3 regions of the Streptomyces sp. NBC_00252 genome follow, and region 3 is predicted to be linked to each of the others. Evidence: riboswitches for the same ligand, from Rfam matches in the RefSeq annotation. Region 3 holds a riboswitch; each other region holds the start of a gene.
What was found. A riboswitch is a leader RNA that binds a small molecule or an ion and turns the genes downstream of it on or off. The one in region 3 is predicted to bind cobalamin.
Positions count from the first base shown of each region.

Region 1 (5,276 bases), 3.9 Mb from region 3:
CCGTCTCGTCCAGCCGCTCCCAGTCGATGTCGCCGTTCGCTTGGTCCACGAACGCGCCGAGGTTCACCGAGCCGAGGTTGCAGACCGCGGTCTCGCCGTCGTCCGTGACCTCCAGGATCTCCGTGCAGAGGTTGGAGGAGTGGACCGTGTGGCCCGGCTCGGCCGTCTGGTTGGCGGTGCGGTTGGCCGCGTCCTTGAAGGTCATCCAGCCGTTGCCGGTCTGCGCGAGGGTGCGCATCATGCGGCCGTAGAGGTCACGGGCCGGGATGGTCTTCTTCGCCAGGCCCCGCGCCTCCGCCTCGCGGTACGCGGCGTCGAACTCGTCGCCCCACAGGTCGACCAGCTCGGGCACGTCGGCGGGGGAGAACAGCGACCACTCGCCGTCCGCGTTCACCCGGCGCATGAACTCGTCCGGGATCCAGTGCGCGAGGTTCAGGTTGTGCGTACGGCGGGCGTCCTCACCGGTGTTGTCCCGCAGCTCCAGGAACTCCTCGATGTCGGAGTGCCAGGTCTCCAGGTACACCGCGGCGGCACCCTTGCGCCGGCCGCCCTGGTTCACCGCGGCGACCGAGGCGTCCAGCGTCTTCAGGAACGGGACGATGCCGTTCGAGTGGCCGTTGGTGCCGCGGATCAGCGAACCCCGGCTGCGGATACGGGAGTACGACAGCCCGATGCCGCCGGCGTGCTTCGAGAGGCGGGCCACCTGGTGGTAGCGGTCGTAGATGGAGTCCAGCTCGTCCAGCGGGGAGTCGAGGAGGTAGCAGGACGACATCTGGGGGTGCCGCGTACCGGAGTTGAAGAGCGTGGGGGAGGACGGGAGGTAGTCCAGGCGGCTCATCAGGCGGTAGAGCGCGGCGACCTCGTCCAGGGCGCGGACGCTGTCGTCCTCGGCGAGGCCGGCCGCGACCCGGAGCATGAAGTGCTGGGGGGTCTCGATGACCTTGCGGGTGATCGGGTGCCGCAGCAGGTAGCGGCTGTACAGGGTGCGCAGGCCGAAGTAGCCGAAGCGGTCGTCGGCCCCGGTGTCGATCAGCGCGTCCAGGCGGGCCGCGTGCAGCGTCGCGAACTCGGCGGTGCGGTCCGCGATGAGGCCCTCGCGGTGGCCCACGGCGACGGACTCGGTGAAGCTCGTGACGCCCTGGGAGGTGGCCTCGGCGGCGATGCTGATCGTCAGCAGCCGGGCGGCGAGCCGGGAGTAGACGGGGTCCTCGGAGATGAGGCCGGCGGCCGCCTCCGTGGCCAGCTCGCGCAGTTCCGCCACGTCCGCCTGGGCGGACCGGCCGCGCAGGGTGGCGGCGGCGACCCGGCCCGGGTCGGCGTCGGGGAGGTCGGCGGTCAGCTCGGTCAGGGTCCGCAGGATCGCGGTACCGGGACCGTCGGCTCCGGGAACGGCCGTTCCGGGAACGTCGGTTCCGGGGACGATCGTGGCGGTTGCCCGGTTCGCTGATGCCGGCTCTGCTGGCGCGATGGTCACGGTGGGGCTCTCCCTCGCTCGGCACGGGGCCTCGCTGAGGGCAGGCGGCAGCACACGAGCGCACGGGGCGTCGCGTCCACCGGCCCACTCCACGAGGCCCGGACGTCATGCGCGCGGCCGGGTGGCCGCACGCGCGCCGTCGGCAGGTCCTCGGACTGGCCATGTGCGGATATGCGCACAAGTACACCGTTGCGGGACAGTTCCGGATTCGCACCGGATTCCCCTGCGGCGACAGCGAGCATGAGCATACATCTTGTGCTCGCCTGTCACATCACCACCAGATGTTGTGTCGCGGTGGTTTCAGAGTGTCAGCTCATAGGTGAGCAGAGTGAGATCGTCCAGGTGCGGCACGGGATTCCAGTCGCGGTCGGGGGTGCGGGTGAAGCCCAGGCGTTCGTAGATGCGGTGGGCCGCGTGCATGGAGGGCTGGGTGGAGAGGACCACGGCCGTGCAGCCCTCCGTGGCCCGGGCGCGGTCGATGCAGGCGCGGACCAGGGCCTCGCCCGCGCCTCTGCCCCGGGCGGTGCGGGCGATGGCGAGGGCGCGGATCTCTGTCTCGCCGGGGCGGGCTATGTCGGCGACGGGGCCGGGGCCGGGGACGAAGGTGACGCCGCCGAGGAGGTGGTCGCCGTCCACCGCGACGAGGACCTCCGCGGTGGCTGCGCGGGTTGCCACGTCCTTCAGTACGTCGAGGTAGGGGTCGCTGTCGCCGTAGTCGAGGAGACCGTCCTGCAGGTAGGCCTGCGCCGTGATGGTGCCGAGGTCTTCGTATTCGGTGGGGACCGCTCGGCGGATGAGGATGTCCATGGGGGTCAGTGTGTACGAACAGCGGGCCGCCGAGTGACTTGCTTTTCGGTGGCCCGCTGCGGGTTCGTCGTGGCTGGGCGCGCCCGCGCGGCGGAGCCGCACATGGACACAGTCCCGCGCCCCTGGGTGGGGATGGTCAGCCTGCGTTAATGGGTTGCTCCCGCTGTTGCCGGAGGGAGTTCTACCTCTACGCCCGGGTCGCCCGCGTCGGCCGTGTAGTCGCCGGGGTTGGTCTCGTCCACGCCCTCCGGCACCTTGAAGGCCTTCAGGGCGAAGGTGAGGACCACCGTGACCACGACGTTCATGACGAACGCCGTGAGGCCGATGTAGCCGATCTCGCCGATGCCGGGGATCTCCTTGGACGAGCCGCCGAAGTGGTCCTGGGTGGGGGAGGCCACGCCGTAGGCCGCGAGGGTGCCGTAGATCATGCCGACGGCCCAGCCGGCGAGGAGGGCCCAGCGGTGGAACCAGCGGGTGAAGAGGCCGCCGACCAGGGCCGGGAAGGTCTGGAGGATCCAGATGCCGCCCAGGAGCTGGAAGTTGATGGCGACCGTCTTGTCCATCGTCAGGACGAAGGCCAGGGCACCGACCTTCACCAGGAGCGAGACGATCTTGGAGACCTTCGTCTCCTGGGCCGGGGTCGCGTCCGGCTTGATGAAGTCCTTGTAGATGTTGCGGGTGAAGAGGTTCGCCGCCGCGATGGACATGATGGCGGCCGGCACGAGCGCGCCGATGCCGATCGCCGCGAACGCCACGCCCGCGAACCAGTCCGGGAACATGTTCTCGAACAGCTGCGGGATCGCCAACTGGCCGTTGGTGACCTTGACTCCGGCCGCGATCGCCATGAAGCCGAGCAGCGCGAGCAGGCCCAGCATCAGTGAATACAGCGGCAGGATCGTGGTGTTGCGGCGGATCACGTTGCGGCTCTTCGAGGAGAGCGTCGCGGTGATCGAGTGCGGATACATGAACAGGGCCAGCGCCGAGCCCAACGCCAGTGTGGCGTACGTCCATTGGCCCGCCGGCGCGGGGACGAGCCCGCCCGCTCCCGCCGCCTTGAACTTGGCGCCGGCCGCGCTGAAGATGTCGTCGAACCCGCCGAGCTTGATCGGGATGTAGATGATCGCCACCGCGATGACGATGTAGATCAGGCCGTCCTTCACGAACGCGATCAGCGCGGGTGCGCGGAGCCCGGACGAGTAGGTGTACGCGGCCAGCACGGCGAACGCGATGAGCAGCGGCAGGTCCTTCACGAACCAGTTGGAGTCGGCGCCGCCGCCCACGCCCATGACGTCCAGCACGGCCTGGATGCCGACCAACTGGAGCGCGATGTACGGCATGGTCGCGAGGATGCCGGTGATCGCCACCGCCAGCGACAGGCTCTTCGAGCCGAAGCGCCCGCGCACGAAGTCCGAGGTCGTCACGTACCCGTGCTTGTGCGACACCGACCAGAGGCGGGGCAGGAACGTGAAGATCAGCGGGTAGACGAGGATCGTGTACGGCACCGCGAAGAAGCCGGCCGCGCCCGCCGCGTAGACCGCCGCCGGGACCGCCACGAAGGTGTACGCCGTGTAGAGGTCGCCGCCGAGCAGGAACCAGGTGACCCAGGTGCCGAACGACCGTCCGCCCAGGCCCCATTCGTCGAGGCTGTGCTCGTTGTCGGCCCGGCGCCAGCGCGCGGCCAGGAAGCCCAGGACCGTGACGGCCAGGAAGAAGAAGATGAAGACGCCGAGGGCGACGCCGTTCACGCCGTCTTTCACCGGTTGCCTCCCTGGCGGGTCCGCTGGTCGCGCTGCCACAGCTTGTAGGCGGTCATCGTCAGCACGGTCGAGATCAGCACCCAGAGCATCTGGTACCAGTAGAAGAACGGGACGCCGATGAACGTGGGGTCGACCTTCGTGTAGGAGCCGACCCAGAGCAGGGCCACGAACGGCGCGACGAGACACACGGCGATGACGACACGGGCCGGCGTCACCACCGGCAGGCCCGCTTCGGGCGGAACTTCGGGCACATCTGACATTTCTCGGCTCCGTCCCCACGCTGATCACCTGTGTAATGCGCAGGCAATCTAGGTCACGGCGTCACCGCCGCGAAAGACCTCGTCCGCATATCGTCATGTCGATTCGGTGAAGGCCCGACATCGGTGTCAGCAGCACCGGAATCCCTGGCGCGGATCGGCCTCCTGGCGGGCGGTCCGCAGGCGTTCGAAGTCACGGCGGTCCGGGACGTCGGCGTCCGGGTGGTCCCGGCGGACGTGTGCGACATACCGGTCGTACGCCGACTCGTCCATCAACTCCCGGACGTACCACCGCACTCCGCGGATCGCCCGGCTAGCCGCCCGCGTCAGCGCCGACCGCATCGCGGGCCGCCTCCTCCTTCTCCTCGCGGGTCGGGACCAGCCCGGCCGGTGCCGTGATGTTCGACCGGACGTACGGCGTCTCGCTCAGGGTGGAGAGCGCGGGGCGGCGGACGTGGCGGACGCAGACCCGGAGCGCGTCCGCGATCACGACCACCACGAGCACCGCGAGAATGGCCGAAAGTACCCCGTCCACCGTGGAGTTGGTGACGACGGTCCGCATGTCGTCCATGGACCTGGCGGGCGGCAGCACCCTGCCCGCGTCGATCGCGTCCTGGAACACGGACCGCTGCTTGAAGAAACCGACCTTCGGGTCGCCGGAGAACACCTTCTGCCAGCTCGCGGTGAGGGTGACCGTCGCGTCCCAGGCGAGCGGAATCCCGGTGATCCAGGCCCACTTGAGGCGTCCGGACTTCACCAGGAGGGTGGTGCAGACGGCCAGTGCGACGGCCGCGAGGAGCTGGTTGGCGATGCCGAAGATCGGGAAGAGCTGGTTGATCCCGCCGAGGGGTTCGTGGACGCCGACCCAGAGGAAGTAGCCCCACAGGGCGCAGACCACGGCGCTGGTCAGGGCCAGCCCCGGGCACCAACTCACGTTCCTGAAAGGCCGGTAGAGGTTTCCCAGCGCGTCCTGGAGCATGA
Region 1 covers NZ_CP108087.1:3,756,577-3,761,852, reverse strand. The annotation lists gene OHT77_RS16140 (ribonucleoside-diphosphate reductase subunit alpha) at 1-1,474, opposite strand, end outside; cobalamin riboswitch at 1,599-1,722, opposite strand; gene OHT77_RS16135 (GNAT family N-acetyltransferase) at 1,775-2,281, opposite strand; gene mctP (monocarboxylate uptake permease MctP) at 2,428-4,038, opposite strand; gene OHT77_RS16125 (DUF3311 domain-containing protein) at 4,035-4,298, opposite strand; gene OHT77_RS16120 (YbdD/YjiX family protein) at 4,425-4,637, opposite strand; gene OHT77_RS16115 (carbon starvation CstA family protein) at 4,609-5,276, opposite strand, start outside.
Region 1: it holds a riboswitch for cobalamin, as region 3 does, so the genes downstream of both, OHT77_RS16140 (ribonucleoside-diphosphate reductase subunit alpha) here and OHT77_RS34145 (cobalamin biosynthesis protein) in region 3, are expected to answer to the same signal.

Region 2 (5,276 bases), 5.4 Mb from region 3:
CCCGCCATGCGGCACCGCATCCGGATCGGTCAGCCACCCCATCACCGCGTCCGGCTCACGCCCCATCACCTCGTCAAGCGTCAGTCCCCGCCACCGCCCCACGTCCAGCCCCGCCAACTCCGGCTCCACGACGGCCGACAGCCCCAACGCCGACGCGGTCTCCCGGCACCGCACAGTGGGCGAGACCAGCACCCGGTCAACCGAGCGGAGCGAACCGGCGACGGACGCGGCCCGCGCCGCACCACTCGGGTCGAGCGAGCACCCGCCGTCGAACCGGGTCTCCCGCAGGGACCGGTTCATCGCAGGCGAGATCAAGGTGATGCGGCTGGTCACGTGATCGCTCCAGTTCTCCGGGCTGTGCGGGTCATCGTCTCCCACGCACCTCACGGCGGAGGCGGCCGGGAGGGTGCTCTCCCGGCCGCCCCCGCCACCATCGGCTCAGGACCCGGCCAGCTCCGCCCGGACCGTGCGGGCCGCGGCGACCAGGTTCTCGAGGGACGCCCGGGTCTCCGGCCAGCCGCGCGTCTTCAGACCGCAGTCCGGGTTGACCCACAGCCGCTCGGCCGGAATGGCCTCAAGTCCCTTGCGCAGCAAGGCCGCTGCCTCGTCCGCGCTCGGCACGCGCGGGGAGTGGATGTCGTAGACACCGGGTCCCGCCTCGCGCGGATAACCGTGCTCGGCCAGCTCGCGGGCCACCTGCATGTGCGAGCGGGCCGCCTCCAGGCTGATGACGTCCGCGTCGAGGTCGTCGATGGCCTGCACGATGTCGCCGAACTCCGCGTAGCACATGTGCGTGTGGACCTGCGTCTCCGGCCGGACCCCGGCGGTGGTCAGCCGGAACGCCTCCGTGGCCCAGGCGAGATACGCCTCCCGGTCCGCGGCGCGCAACGGCAGGGTCTCACGCAGCGCGGGTTCGTCGACCTGGATGACCGAAGTCCCCGCCGCCTCAAGGTCGTTGACCTCGTCGCGCAGGGCGAGGGCGACCTGCCGTGCGGTGTCGTCGAGCGGCTGGTCGTCGCGGACGAAGGACCAGGCGAGCATGGTGACCGGTCCGGTGAGCATCCCCTTGACCGGACGACCGGTGAGCGACTGGGCGTACGTCGTCCAGCGCACCGTCATCGGCTCCGGGCGAGAGATGTCGCCGGCCAGGATCGGCGGACGGACGTACCGGGTGCCGTACGACTGGACCCAGCCGTGCTGGGTGGCGAGGTAGCCCGTCAGCTGCTCGGCGAAGTACTGGACCATGTCGTTGCGTTCGGGCTCGCCGTGCACGAGGACGTCGAGGCCGGTCTTCTCCTGGAACGAGATGACCTCCTGGATCTCCGCCCTGATCCGCTCCTCGTACCCGGCCCTGTCGATCCGCCGGGCCCTCAAGTCGGCCCGCGCGGTGCGGAGTTCGGCTGTCTGCGGGAACGACCCGATGGTGGTCGTCGGCAGCGGCGGCAGCCCGAGATGCGCCCGCTGGGCCGCCGTCCGCTCGTCGTACGGCCGGGAGCGGCGCGCGTCCGCATCGGTGACGGCGGCGGCCCGTGCCCGTACGGCGGGGTCGCTGGTGAGGGCCGAACCTGCGCGGGAGGCCAAGTCGGCCCGGTTGGCGGCGAGTTCGGCGGCGATCGTGTCGGTGCCCTGCGCCAGGCCCTTGGCGAGGGTGACGATCTCGGCCGTCTTCTGCCGTGCGAACGCCAGCCAGCGCAGGATCTGCGGCTCGATGTCCCGCTCGGCCGCGGCGTCGAGCGGCACATGGAGCAGCGAGCACGAGGCGGCCACGTCGACCCGCTCGGCGAGACCGAGCAACGTGCCCAGTGTGGCGAGGGACTTGGTGAGGTCGTTGACCCAGACGTTACGGCCGTTGACGACACCGGCGACGAGCCGCTTGCCGGGGAGACCGCCCGCCGCGGCCAGGTCGTCCAGGTTGGCGGCCGCGGCCTCGGTGAAGTCGAGCGCGAGCCCCTCCACCGGCGCCTTGGCGAGGACGTGCAGCGCCTCGCCGAGCCGGTCGAAGTAGGACGCGACCAGGATTTGCGGCCGGTCGGTGAGCCCCCCGAGGTCGCGATAGGCGCGCATGGCGGCGTTCAGTTCGGCGGGGGTGCGGTCCTGGACGAGAGCGGGCTCGTCCAGCTGCACCCACTCCGCGCCCGCCGCGCGCAGGTCGGCGAGGACCTCGGCGTACACCGGCAGCAGGCGGTCCAGGAGGGTCAGCGGTTCGAAGTCGGCCGCGACACCCGGGGCGGGCTTGGCGAGCAGGAGGTAGGTGATCGGGCCGACGAGCACCGGACGGGCGGTGAGGCCCAGCGTGAGGGCCTCCTTCAACTCCGAGACCTGCTTGGTGGAGTCGGCGGTGAACACCGTACCCGGGCCCAACTCGGGCACCAGATAGTGGTAGTTGGTGTCGAACCACTTCGTCATCTCCAGCGGCGCCACGTCCTGCGTGCCGCGCGCCATCGCGAAGTACCCGTCCAGCGCGTCGAGTTCGACGGCGGCGCGGTGGCGGGCGGGGATCGCGCCGACCATGACGCTGGTGTCCAGCACATGGTCGTAGTACGAGAAGTCGCCGGTGGGCACCTCGTGGATGCCAGCGTCGGTCAGGTGCTGCCAGTTCGTGCGGCGCAGTTCGGCGGCGGTGGTCCGGAGGGCGTCGGCGTCGACGCGGCCCTTCCAGTAGCCCTCGATGGCCTTCTTCAGTTCCCGGCCCTGGCCCTGACGGGGATAGCCGTACACGGTCGACCGTGCTGCCGCGGCTGCGGACTTCGCTGTCACGGAAATCTCCTTCGCGAGATATCTCCCTGGATCCCGGTGGCGGGACGTGAGCGCGAAGGTTCGTAGACCGGGGGGTGGTCACCGCCCGTGTGTACGCCGACCCGCCCACGAGGTCACCGGGATTCCGCGCGCGAATGCTTCGCGTGCGGGCAGGTGGCAGGTCTTCGGACTTGCGGGCACGTCCTCCTGTGTGACCGGAGGACACCTACTGGCCGTCGCTTCCCAGGTCCTGGTGTGGGCCCAGTGCGTATGACGGCGGTCGTTCCCGCTTACCGCTGCGGGGCAGTCCCGGAGTTTCACCGGGTTCCCTCTTGCGACGCGTCCGTCTGGGTGACGGGGCGAACCAGCTGCGTCGGCCAGCCTACGGGGTGGGGGCTGGGTGCGTCGATTTCCTGTCCGCGGCTCGGAGGTTCAGCTTGGCGGCGTGCCAAATGCTCGCAGGATCTGCTCAGCCGCCAAGGTCGCTGTCAACTCGCCCTCCCGTACCTGGCGTTCCAGATCCGGGGCCAGGGCGCGGACCGACGGGTTGGCGTGCAGGCGGCCCAGGAGTTCTTCTCGGACCATCGTCCAGGTCCAGTCCACCTGTTGCTCGCTGCGCTTCGCGGCCAGGCGGCCGGTGGACTCCAGCAGGGAGCGGTGTTGTTCGAGGCGTTCCCAGACCGTGTCGAGGCCGCTGCCCTCGCGGGCGCTGCAGCTCAGGACCGGCGGGGTCCAGGCCGCGTCGGCGGGGTGCATCAGCCGCAGGGCGCCTGCCAGTTCGCGGGCCGCGCTTTTCGCGTCGCGCTCGTGCGGGCCGTCCGCCTTGTTGACGGCGATGACGTCGGCCAGTTCCAGGACGCCCTTCTTGATGCCCTGCAGTTGGTCGCCGGTGCGGGCCAGGGTCAACAGGAGGAAGGAGTCGACCATGTTGGCCACCGCTGTCTCCGACTGGCCCACGCCCACCGTCTCGACGAGGACGACGTCGTAGCCCGCCGCTTCCATGACCACGATGGACTCGCGGGTCGCCTTCGCGACGCCGCCCAGCGTGCCGGCGGTGGGGGAGGGGCGGACGAAGGCAGCCGGGTCGACGGCGAGGCGTTCCATGCGGGTCTTGTCGCCGAGGATCGAGCCTCCGGTGCGGGTCGACGACGGGTCGACGGCGAGGACCGCGACCCGGAAACCCAGCGAGGTCAGCAGCGTGCCGAACGCGTCGATGAAGGTCGACTTGCCGACGCCGGGCACACCGCTGATGCCGATGCGGCGGGCCCGGCCGCTGTGCGGGAGGAGTTCGGTCAGCAACTCCTGCGCCATGAGCCGGTGTTGGGGCTTCGTCGACTCGACGAGGGTGATGGCGCGGGCCACGAGGGCCCGCTTGCCGTCGAGGACGCCCTTCACATAGGTGTCGAGCTCGATCACAGGGTGTGCCCGAGGTCGGTGGCCAGTCGCCGCACCAGGTCGTAGGCCGCGTCCGGGATCACCGTCCCGGGCGGGAACACGGCCGCCGCGCCCATCTCCAGCAGGGTGGGGACGTCCTGCGGGGGGATCACGCCGCCGACCACGATCATGATGTCCTCCCGGCCCTCCTCGGCGAGCGATTCCTTCAACGCCGGTACGAGGGTGAGGTGTCCGGCGGCGAGGGACGAGACCCCGACGATGTGGACGTCCGCCTCGACGGCCTGGCGGGCCACCTCGCCGGGGGTCTGGAACAGCGGGCCGACGTCGACGTCGAAGCCGAGGTCGGCGAAGGCGGTGGCGATCACCTTCTGGCCGCGGTCGTGGCCGTCCTGGCCCATCTTGGCGACCAGGATGCGGGGGCGGCGGCCCTCGGCCTCCTCGAACTCGGCCACGAGGGCGCGGGTGCGCTCGACGGACGGGGACTCGCCGGCTTCGGTGCGGTACACACCGGAGATCGTACGGATCTGGCTCGCGTGCCGCCCGTACACCTTCTCCAGCGCGTCGGAGATCTCGCCGACCGTCGCCTTCGCGCGGGCCGCGTTCACCGCCAGCTCCAGGAGGTTGCCGGTGCCCTCGGCCGCGCGGGTGAGGGCGTGCAGGGCGTCCTGGGTGGCCTGTTCGTCGCGCTCGGCGCGCAACCGCCGTAGTTTCTCGATCTGTTGGGTGCGGACGGAGGAGTTGTCGACCTTGAGGACGTCGATCTGCTCGTCGGTCTCCACGCGGTACTTGTTGACGCCGATGACCGGCTGGCGGCCGGAGTCGATGCGGGCCTGGGTGCGGGCCGCGGCCTCCTCGATGCGGAGCTTGGGGATGCCCGCGTCGATGGCCTTGGCCATACCGCCCGCCGCCTCGACCTCCTCGATGTGCTGCCAGGCGCGGCGGGCCAGGTCGTAGGTCAGCTTCTCGACGTACGCGCTGCCGCCCCACGGGTCGATCACGCGGGTCGTGCCGGACTCCTGCTGGATGAGGAGCTGGGTGTTGCGGGCGATGCGCGCCGAGAAGTCGGTGGGCAGCGCGAGGGCCTCGTCCAGGGCGTTGGTGTGGAGTGACTGCGTGTGGCCCTGGGTCGCGGCCATCGCCTCCAC
Region 2 covers NZ_CP108087.1:2,276,900-2,282,175, reverse strand. The annotation lists gene OHT77_RS09915 (histidine phosphatase family protein) at 1-333, opposite strand, end outside; gene metE (5-methyltetrahydropteroyltriglutamate--homocysteine S-methyltransferase) at 439-2,757, opposite strand; cobalamin riboswitch at 2,908-3,107, opposite strand; gene meaB (methylmalonyl Co-A mutase-associated GTPase MeaB) at 3,169-4,152, opposite strand; gene scpA (methylmalonyl-CoA mutase) at 4,149-5,276, opposite strand, start outside.
Region 2: it holds a riboswitch for cobalamin, as region 3 does, so the genes downstream of both, metE (5-methyltetrahydropteroyltriglutamate--homocysteine S-methyltransferase) here and OHT77_RS34145 (cobalamin biosynthesis protein) in region 3, are expected to answer to the same signal.

Region 3 (5,276 bases):
TCAGCCGGTCGTAGGGCACCCCTGACGGCGTGACCAGCACGGTGTCGCCGACGCGCACGGAGACGTTCCCGGAGGTGCCGACGACCAGCCCGTCGGAGACCGTCCGGCGAGCCGTCGCGACGAGCTCGCCCCAGGCGTCCGCCTCCTCGGCCCGCACACTCCTGCCCCGCGCTTCGCCCGAACTCCCCCGGGCGTCCCGCGCACTCCCCGACGTCTCGCCCGAACTCCCCGGCGTCTCCACCGAACTCCGCGGGGCGTCCCCTGAACTCCCCAAGCTCCCCGCGCTCCCCGGGCCCTCCCCCAAACGCCCCGCACTCCCCGGGACCTCTCGCGAACCCGCCGCACTCCCCCCACTCCCGGAGCCCTCCCCCGAACTCCCCGCCCCCTCGCGGCCGCCCCGCCCACCCCACTGATCCACCCGTCGCTCACCCATCCCCTGATCCTCTCAGCCGGTATCCAACCCACGTTCGAGCGAAGGCACTTTAGGCCGGAAGCCATAGATCCGAAAGATACATATGGGCATAAACCGCCCACTCCAGCCGCCCGACTGGAGACCGACCGGCAGCGACGGATTCCCAACACCCGCTGGGAGACCCGCCGTACACACCACCACCCCCGGGGGAAACATGGCCCGCACCCACACACCCAGCCCGACCTACGCACCGAGCCCGATCCACGCACCGAGCCCCACCTGCACTCCGAACCCCACCCACACCCGGCGCCTCACCAGCACCCTCACCCCCCGCCTCCTCTCCACCACCCTCACCGCCGCGGCCCTCGCCACCGCCCTCGCCACCACCCCGGCCACCGCCGCGAGCTCCCCCAAGGGCCACGACGTCTCCTCCCACCAGAAGAGCGTCAACTGGTCGAACGCGAAGGCGAAAGGCGCGTCCTTCGTCTACGTCAAGGCGACGGAGTCCACCACGTACCGCAACCCGTACTTCAGCCAGCAGTACGACGGCGCCCGCAAGGCCGGCATCATCCGCGGCGCCTACCACTTCGCCCTGCCGAACAAGTCGTCCGGCACGAGCCAGGCCGGGTACTTCGTGGCGCACGGCGGCGGCTGGAAGGCGGACGGCTGGACGCTGCCGCCGGCGCTGGACATCGAGACGAACCCGTACGACAAGAAGCACCCGTGCTACAGCCTGAGCAAGACCGGCATGGTCAACTGGATCAAGGCGTTCAGCGCCGAGGTGAACCGGCGGACCGGCCGCCGCCCGGTGATCTACACGACCACCCAGTGGTGGAAGACCTGCACGGGCAACAGCGGCGCCTTCGCCTCGACGCACCCCCTCTGGATCGCCCGCCACGGTTCGGCGACCGCCGGAGCCCTGCCCGCCGGATGGTCGTACTGGACCTTCTGGCAGTACGCCAACAGCGGCAGCCTCCCGGGTGACCAGAATCTCTTCAACGGATCGATGACCCAACTGCGGAAGTTCGCCCGCGGCTACTAGGCGGCAACCACCGGGCGGCAACCAGGCCGCCCCCTGCGCCGGCCCAGGCAATCCACCAGGCAATTCACTAGGCATTCGGTCACCACGGATACCCCCTCAGTTCATCTTCCGTTCATTCAGGTTGCCTACGGTCAACGCGCCGATGACCTCGAACGATTGCCTGGGTAAATGGAAAACTTCTCGCTGATCCTCGCGATTGTGGTAATCACCGCACTCGCGTTCGATTTTACGAACGGTTTTCACGACACCGCCAACGCGATGGCCACCACCATCTCGACCGGTGCGCTCAAGCCCAAGGTCGCGGTGGCCATGTCGGCCACCCTCAACCTCGTGGGCGCCTTCCTCTCCGTGGAGGTCGCCAACACGATCTCCAAGGGACTCGTCGACGAAAGCGGAATCCGGCCCGAGGTCATCTTCGCCGCCCTGGTCGGCGCGATCCTCTGGAACCTGGTGACCTGGCTCGTCGGGCTGCCGTCCAGTTCCTCGCACGCCCTGATGGGCGGTCTGATCGGCGCGACCATCGCCTCCGCCGGGACCGGCGCGGTCCACGGTGACGTCCTGGTCACCAAGGTGCTGCTGCCGGCACTCGCGGCCCCGGTCGTCGCCGGTGTCGCCGCGCTGCTCGCCACCCGCTTCTCCTACGCGCTGGGCAAGAACGCGGGCGGCAAGGCCGCCGACAAGGGCTTCCGTGTCGGCCAGATCGCCTCCGCCGGACTGGTCTCGCTGGCCCACGGCACGAACGACGCGCAGAAGACGATGGGCATCATCACGCTGGCCCTGATCGCCGGCGGCTCGATCGCCCCCGACTCCGACCCGCCCACCTGGGTCATCCTCTCCGCGGGCCTCGCCATCGCGATGGGCACGTACATCGGCGGCTGGCGCATCATCCGCACGATGGGCAAGGGCCTCACCGACCTCCAGCCGCAGCAGGGCTTCGCCGCCCAGACCAGCGCCGCGGCGGTCATCCTGGCCTCCTCGCACATCGGCTTCTCCCTCTCCACCACGCACGCCGTCTCCGGTTCGGTGATGGGCGCGGGCCTCGGCCGCAAGGGCGGGGTCGTCCGCTGGTCGACCGCGACCCGGATGTTCGTCGCCTGGGGCCTCACGCTGCCGGCCGCCGCGCTGGTCGGCGCGCTCGCCGAGTCCGTGACCGACCTCGGCGACTGGGGCACCGCGCTGGTGGCCGTCTTCCTGGTCGCCTCCAGCGCCGGCATCTGGGTGCTGTCCCGCCGTCAGGTCGTCGACGCCTCGAACGTCAACGAGATCGACGAGCCGGCCGGCGTGGTCACCACCGCGATCGCCGCCGTCGCCCCGCCGCCCCCGTCGGTCGCCCTCTCCGAAGGCCTCACGGCGACGATCCCCTCGCCGCCCGTCGTCGTCACGTCCGACCCGACGACCCCGGCGTCTCCGGCGGCCCCGCCGGCCGCCGCCGTCTGAGCCCGCGCCCCAGGCAGAAGGAACGAATCAGCATGAGCATCGACTGGGCAGCCCTCGGCTCCGTCTTCGGCGTCAGCCTCGTGACCACCGTGGCCCTCGTGGCCGTCTTCACCCTCGGCATCACCGCCCTCTCGCGCCGCGAACGGGCCACCGCCCAGGGCGACTCGGCGCCGCTCGCCCTGACCGGCGCGTACGCCTGCTTCGCGGCCTGCGCGGCGGCGGTGGCGTACGGGATCTATCTGATCGTGGCCTGACCGGCCGCCAGTTGACGCGGGTGTGGGGTGCGGGACGGATCGCCGTCGCGCACCCCACACGCGCGTGACCCCTCCGACCCCTCGTGTGTGGGCCTCAGCACACTCCGTCCCCGCAGGTCAACAGCAAGTTGACGGCCCTTCCAACAGCATGGTGGACTGCCGGAGCCATGTACGGCGGCAGAAGAGGAAGCCGGTGTGAATCCGGCGCGGTCCCGCCACTGTCACCGGGGTAGACACCCCCGGGAGCCAGGAACTCTCGCCGCCGGTCTCGTCGAACCAGGGCGTGGACACCCTGAGTGAGGACATATCGCCATGCTCGGCTGCCGTTCGAGGTCCACCACCAGCGCAGTGTCCGATCCGGCGATCGGCTGAGCCGATGCGTGCCGATCGCGTCTTCGCGTACGGCGCCGCCGCCGGCCTCCTCGGCGACCACCTGCTCGGCGATCCCCGCCGCGGGCATCCGGTCGCCGCGTTCGGCCGTGCCGCCGGCGCCGTGGAACACCTGCTGTGGCGCGACCACCGAGGCTGGGGCGCCCTGCACACCGCCGTGTGCGTAGGCGGCACCATCGCCCTCGCCACCGCGGCCACTTCGGCCCTACGACCTTCCCGTACGGCTTCCGTCGCGCTCACCGCCGCCGCCACCTGGGCCGTCGTCGGCGGGACCTCCCTCGCGCGCGAGGCCGGGGTCGTCGGGCGCGCGCTGGAGGCCGGGGACATCGAGGCCGCCCGGGCCCGCCTCCCCCACCTCTGCGGGCGGGACCCGCAGGCCCTCGACGCGGACGGGATCGCCCGGGCCGTCGTCGAGTCGGTCGCCGAGAACACCTCCGACGCGGTCGTGGGCGCCTTGGTCTGGGGCGGCATCGCCGGCGTCCCGGGCCTGCTCGGCTTCCGCGCCGTGAACACCCTGGACGCGATGGTCGGCCACAAGTCGGCCCGGTACCGCCGCTACGGCTGGGCCTCGGCCCGCCTCGACGACGTGGCCGGCTGGCCGGGCGCCCGTCTCACCGCAGCGCTCGCGACCGTCGCGGGCGGCGACCCGCGCGGCGCCGTCCGCGCCTGGCGCACCGACGCCCCCAAGCACCCGAGCCCCAACGCCGGTCCGGTGGAGGCCTCTTTCGCGGGCGCCCTCGGCGTTCGGCTCGGCGGCACCCTCTCCTACGGCGGCCGGGTCGAGCACCGGCCCGTGCTCAACGGCGACGGACGCCCCGTCGCCGTACCGGACATCGCGCGTGCCGTACGGCTGTCCCGCCGCGTCGGTCTGCTCGCGCTCGGGGTCAGCGTCGCCGGGCGGCTGCTGCTGAAGGGACGTGCCTCATGAGCGGCGGCGGGCTGCTGGTCGCCGGGACCACCTCGGACGCCGGCAAGAGTGTCGTCACCGCCGGGATCTGCCGGTGGCTGGTGCGGCAGGGCGTGAAGGTCGCGCCGTTCAAGGCGCAGAACATGTCCCTGAACTCGTTCGTGACGCGCGAGGGTGCCGAGATCGGGCGGGCCCAGGCCATGCAGGCGCAGGCGTGCCGGATCGAGCCGACCGCGCTGATGAACCCCGTGCTCCTCAAGCCCGGCAGCGACCGCAGCAGCCAAGTGGTCCTGATGGGCAGGCCGGTTGGCGAGATGAGTGCGCGCGGCTATCACGGCGGGCGTCAAGAGGCGCTGCTCGGCACGGTGTTGGACTGTCTCGCCGAGTTGCGGGGCACGTATGACGCGGTGATCTGTGAGGGGGCCGGTTCGCCCGCGGAGATCAATCTGCGGCGGACCGACATCGTGAACATGGGCATCGCGCGCAATGCGAAGCTGCCCGTTCTCGTCGTCGGCGACATCGACCGCGGGGGCGTCTTCGCCTCCTTCTTCGGGACCGTCGCGCTGCTGAGCCCCGAGGACCAGGCGTTCGTCGCCGGGTTCCTCGTCAACAAGTTCCGGGGTGATGTGTCGCTGCTGGAACCGGGGTTGGAGATGCTGCTCGGCCTCACCGGTCGGCGGACGTACGGCGTGCTGCCGTTCCGGCACGGGCTCGGGATCGACGAGGAGGACGGGCTGCGGATCTCGCTGCGCGGCACCGTGCGCGAGTCGACCACCGCGCCGCCGGTCGGCGAGGACGTGCTGCGGGTCGCCGTCTGCGCGATCCCCCTCATGT
Region 3 covers NZ_CP108087.1:7,688,554-7,693,829, reverse strand. The annotation lists gene OHT77_RS34165 (class II aldolase/adducin family protein) at 1-157, opposite strand, end outside; gene OHT77_RS34160 (lysozyme) at 627-1,454, shown strand; gene OHT77_RS34155 (inorganic phosphate transporter) at 1,623-2,891, shown strand; gene OHT77_RS34150 (hypothetical protein) at 2,924-3,145, shown strand; cobalamin riboswitch at 3,281-3,423, shown strand; gene OHT77_RS34145 (cobalamin biosynthesis protein) at 3,522-4,463, shown strand; gene OHT77_RS34140 (cobyric acid synthase) at 4,460-5,276, shown strand, end outside.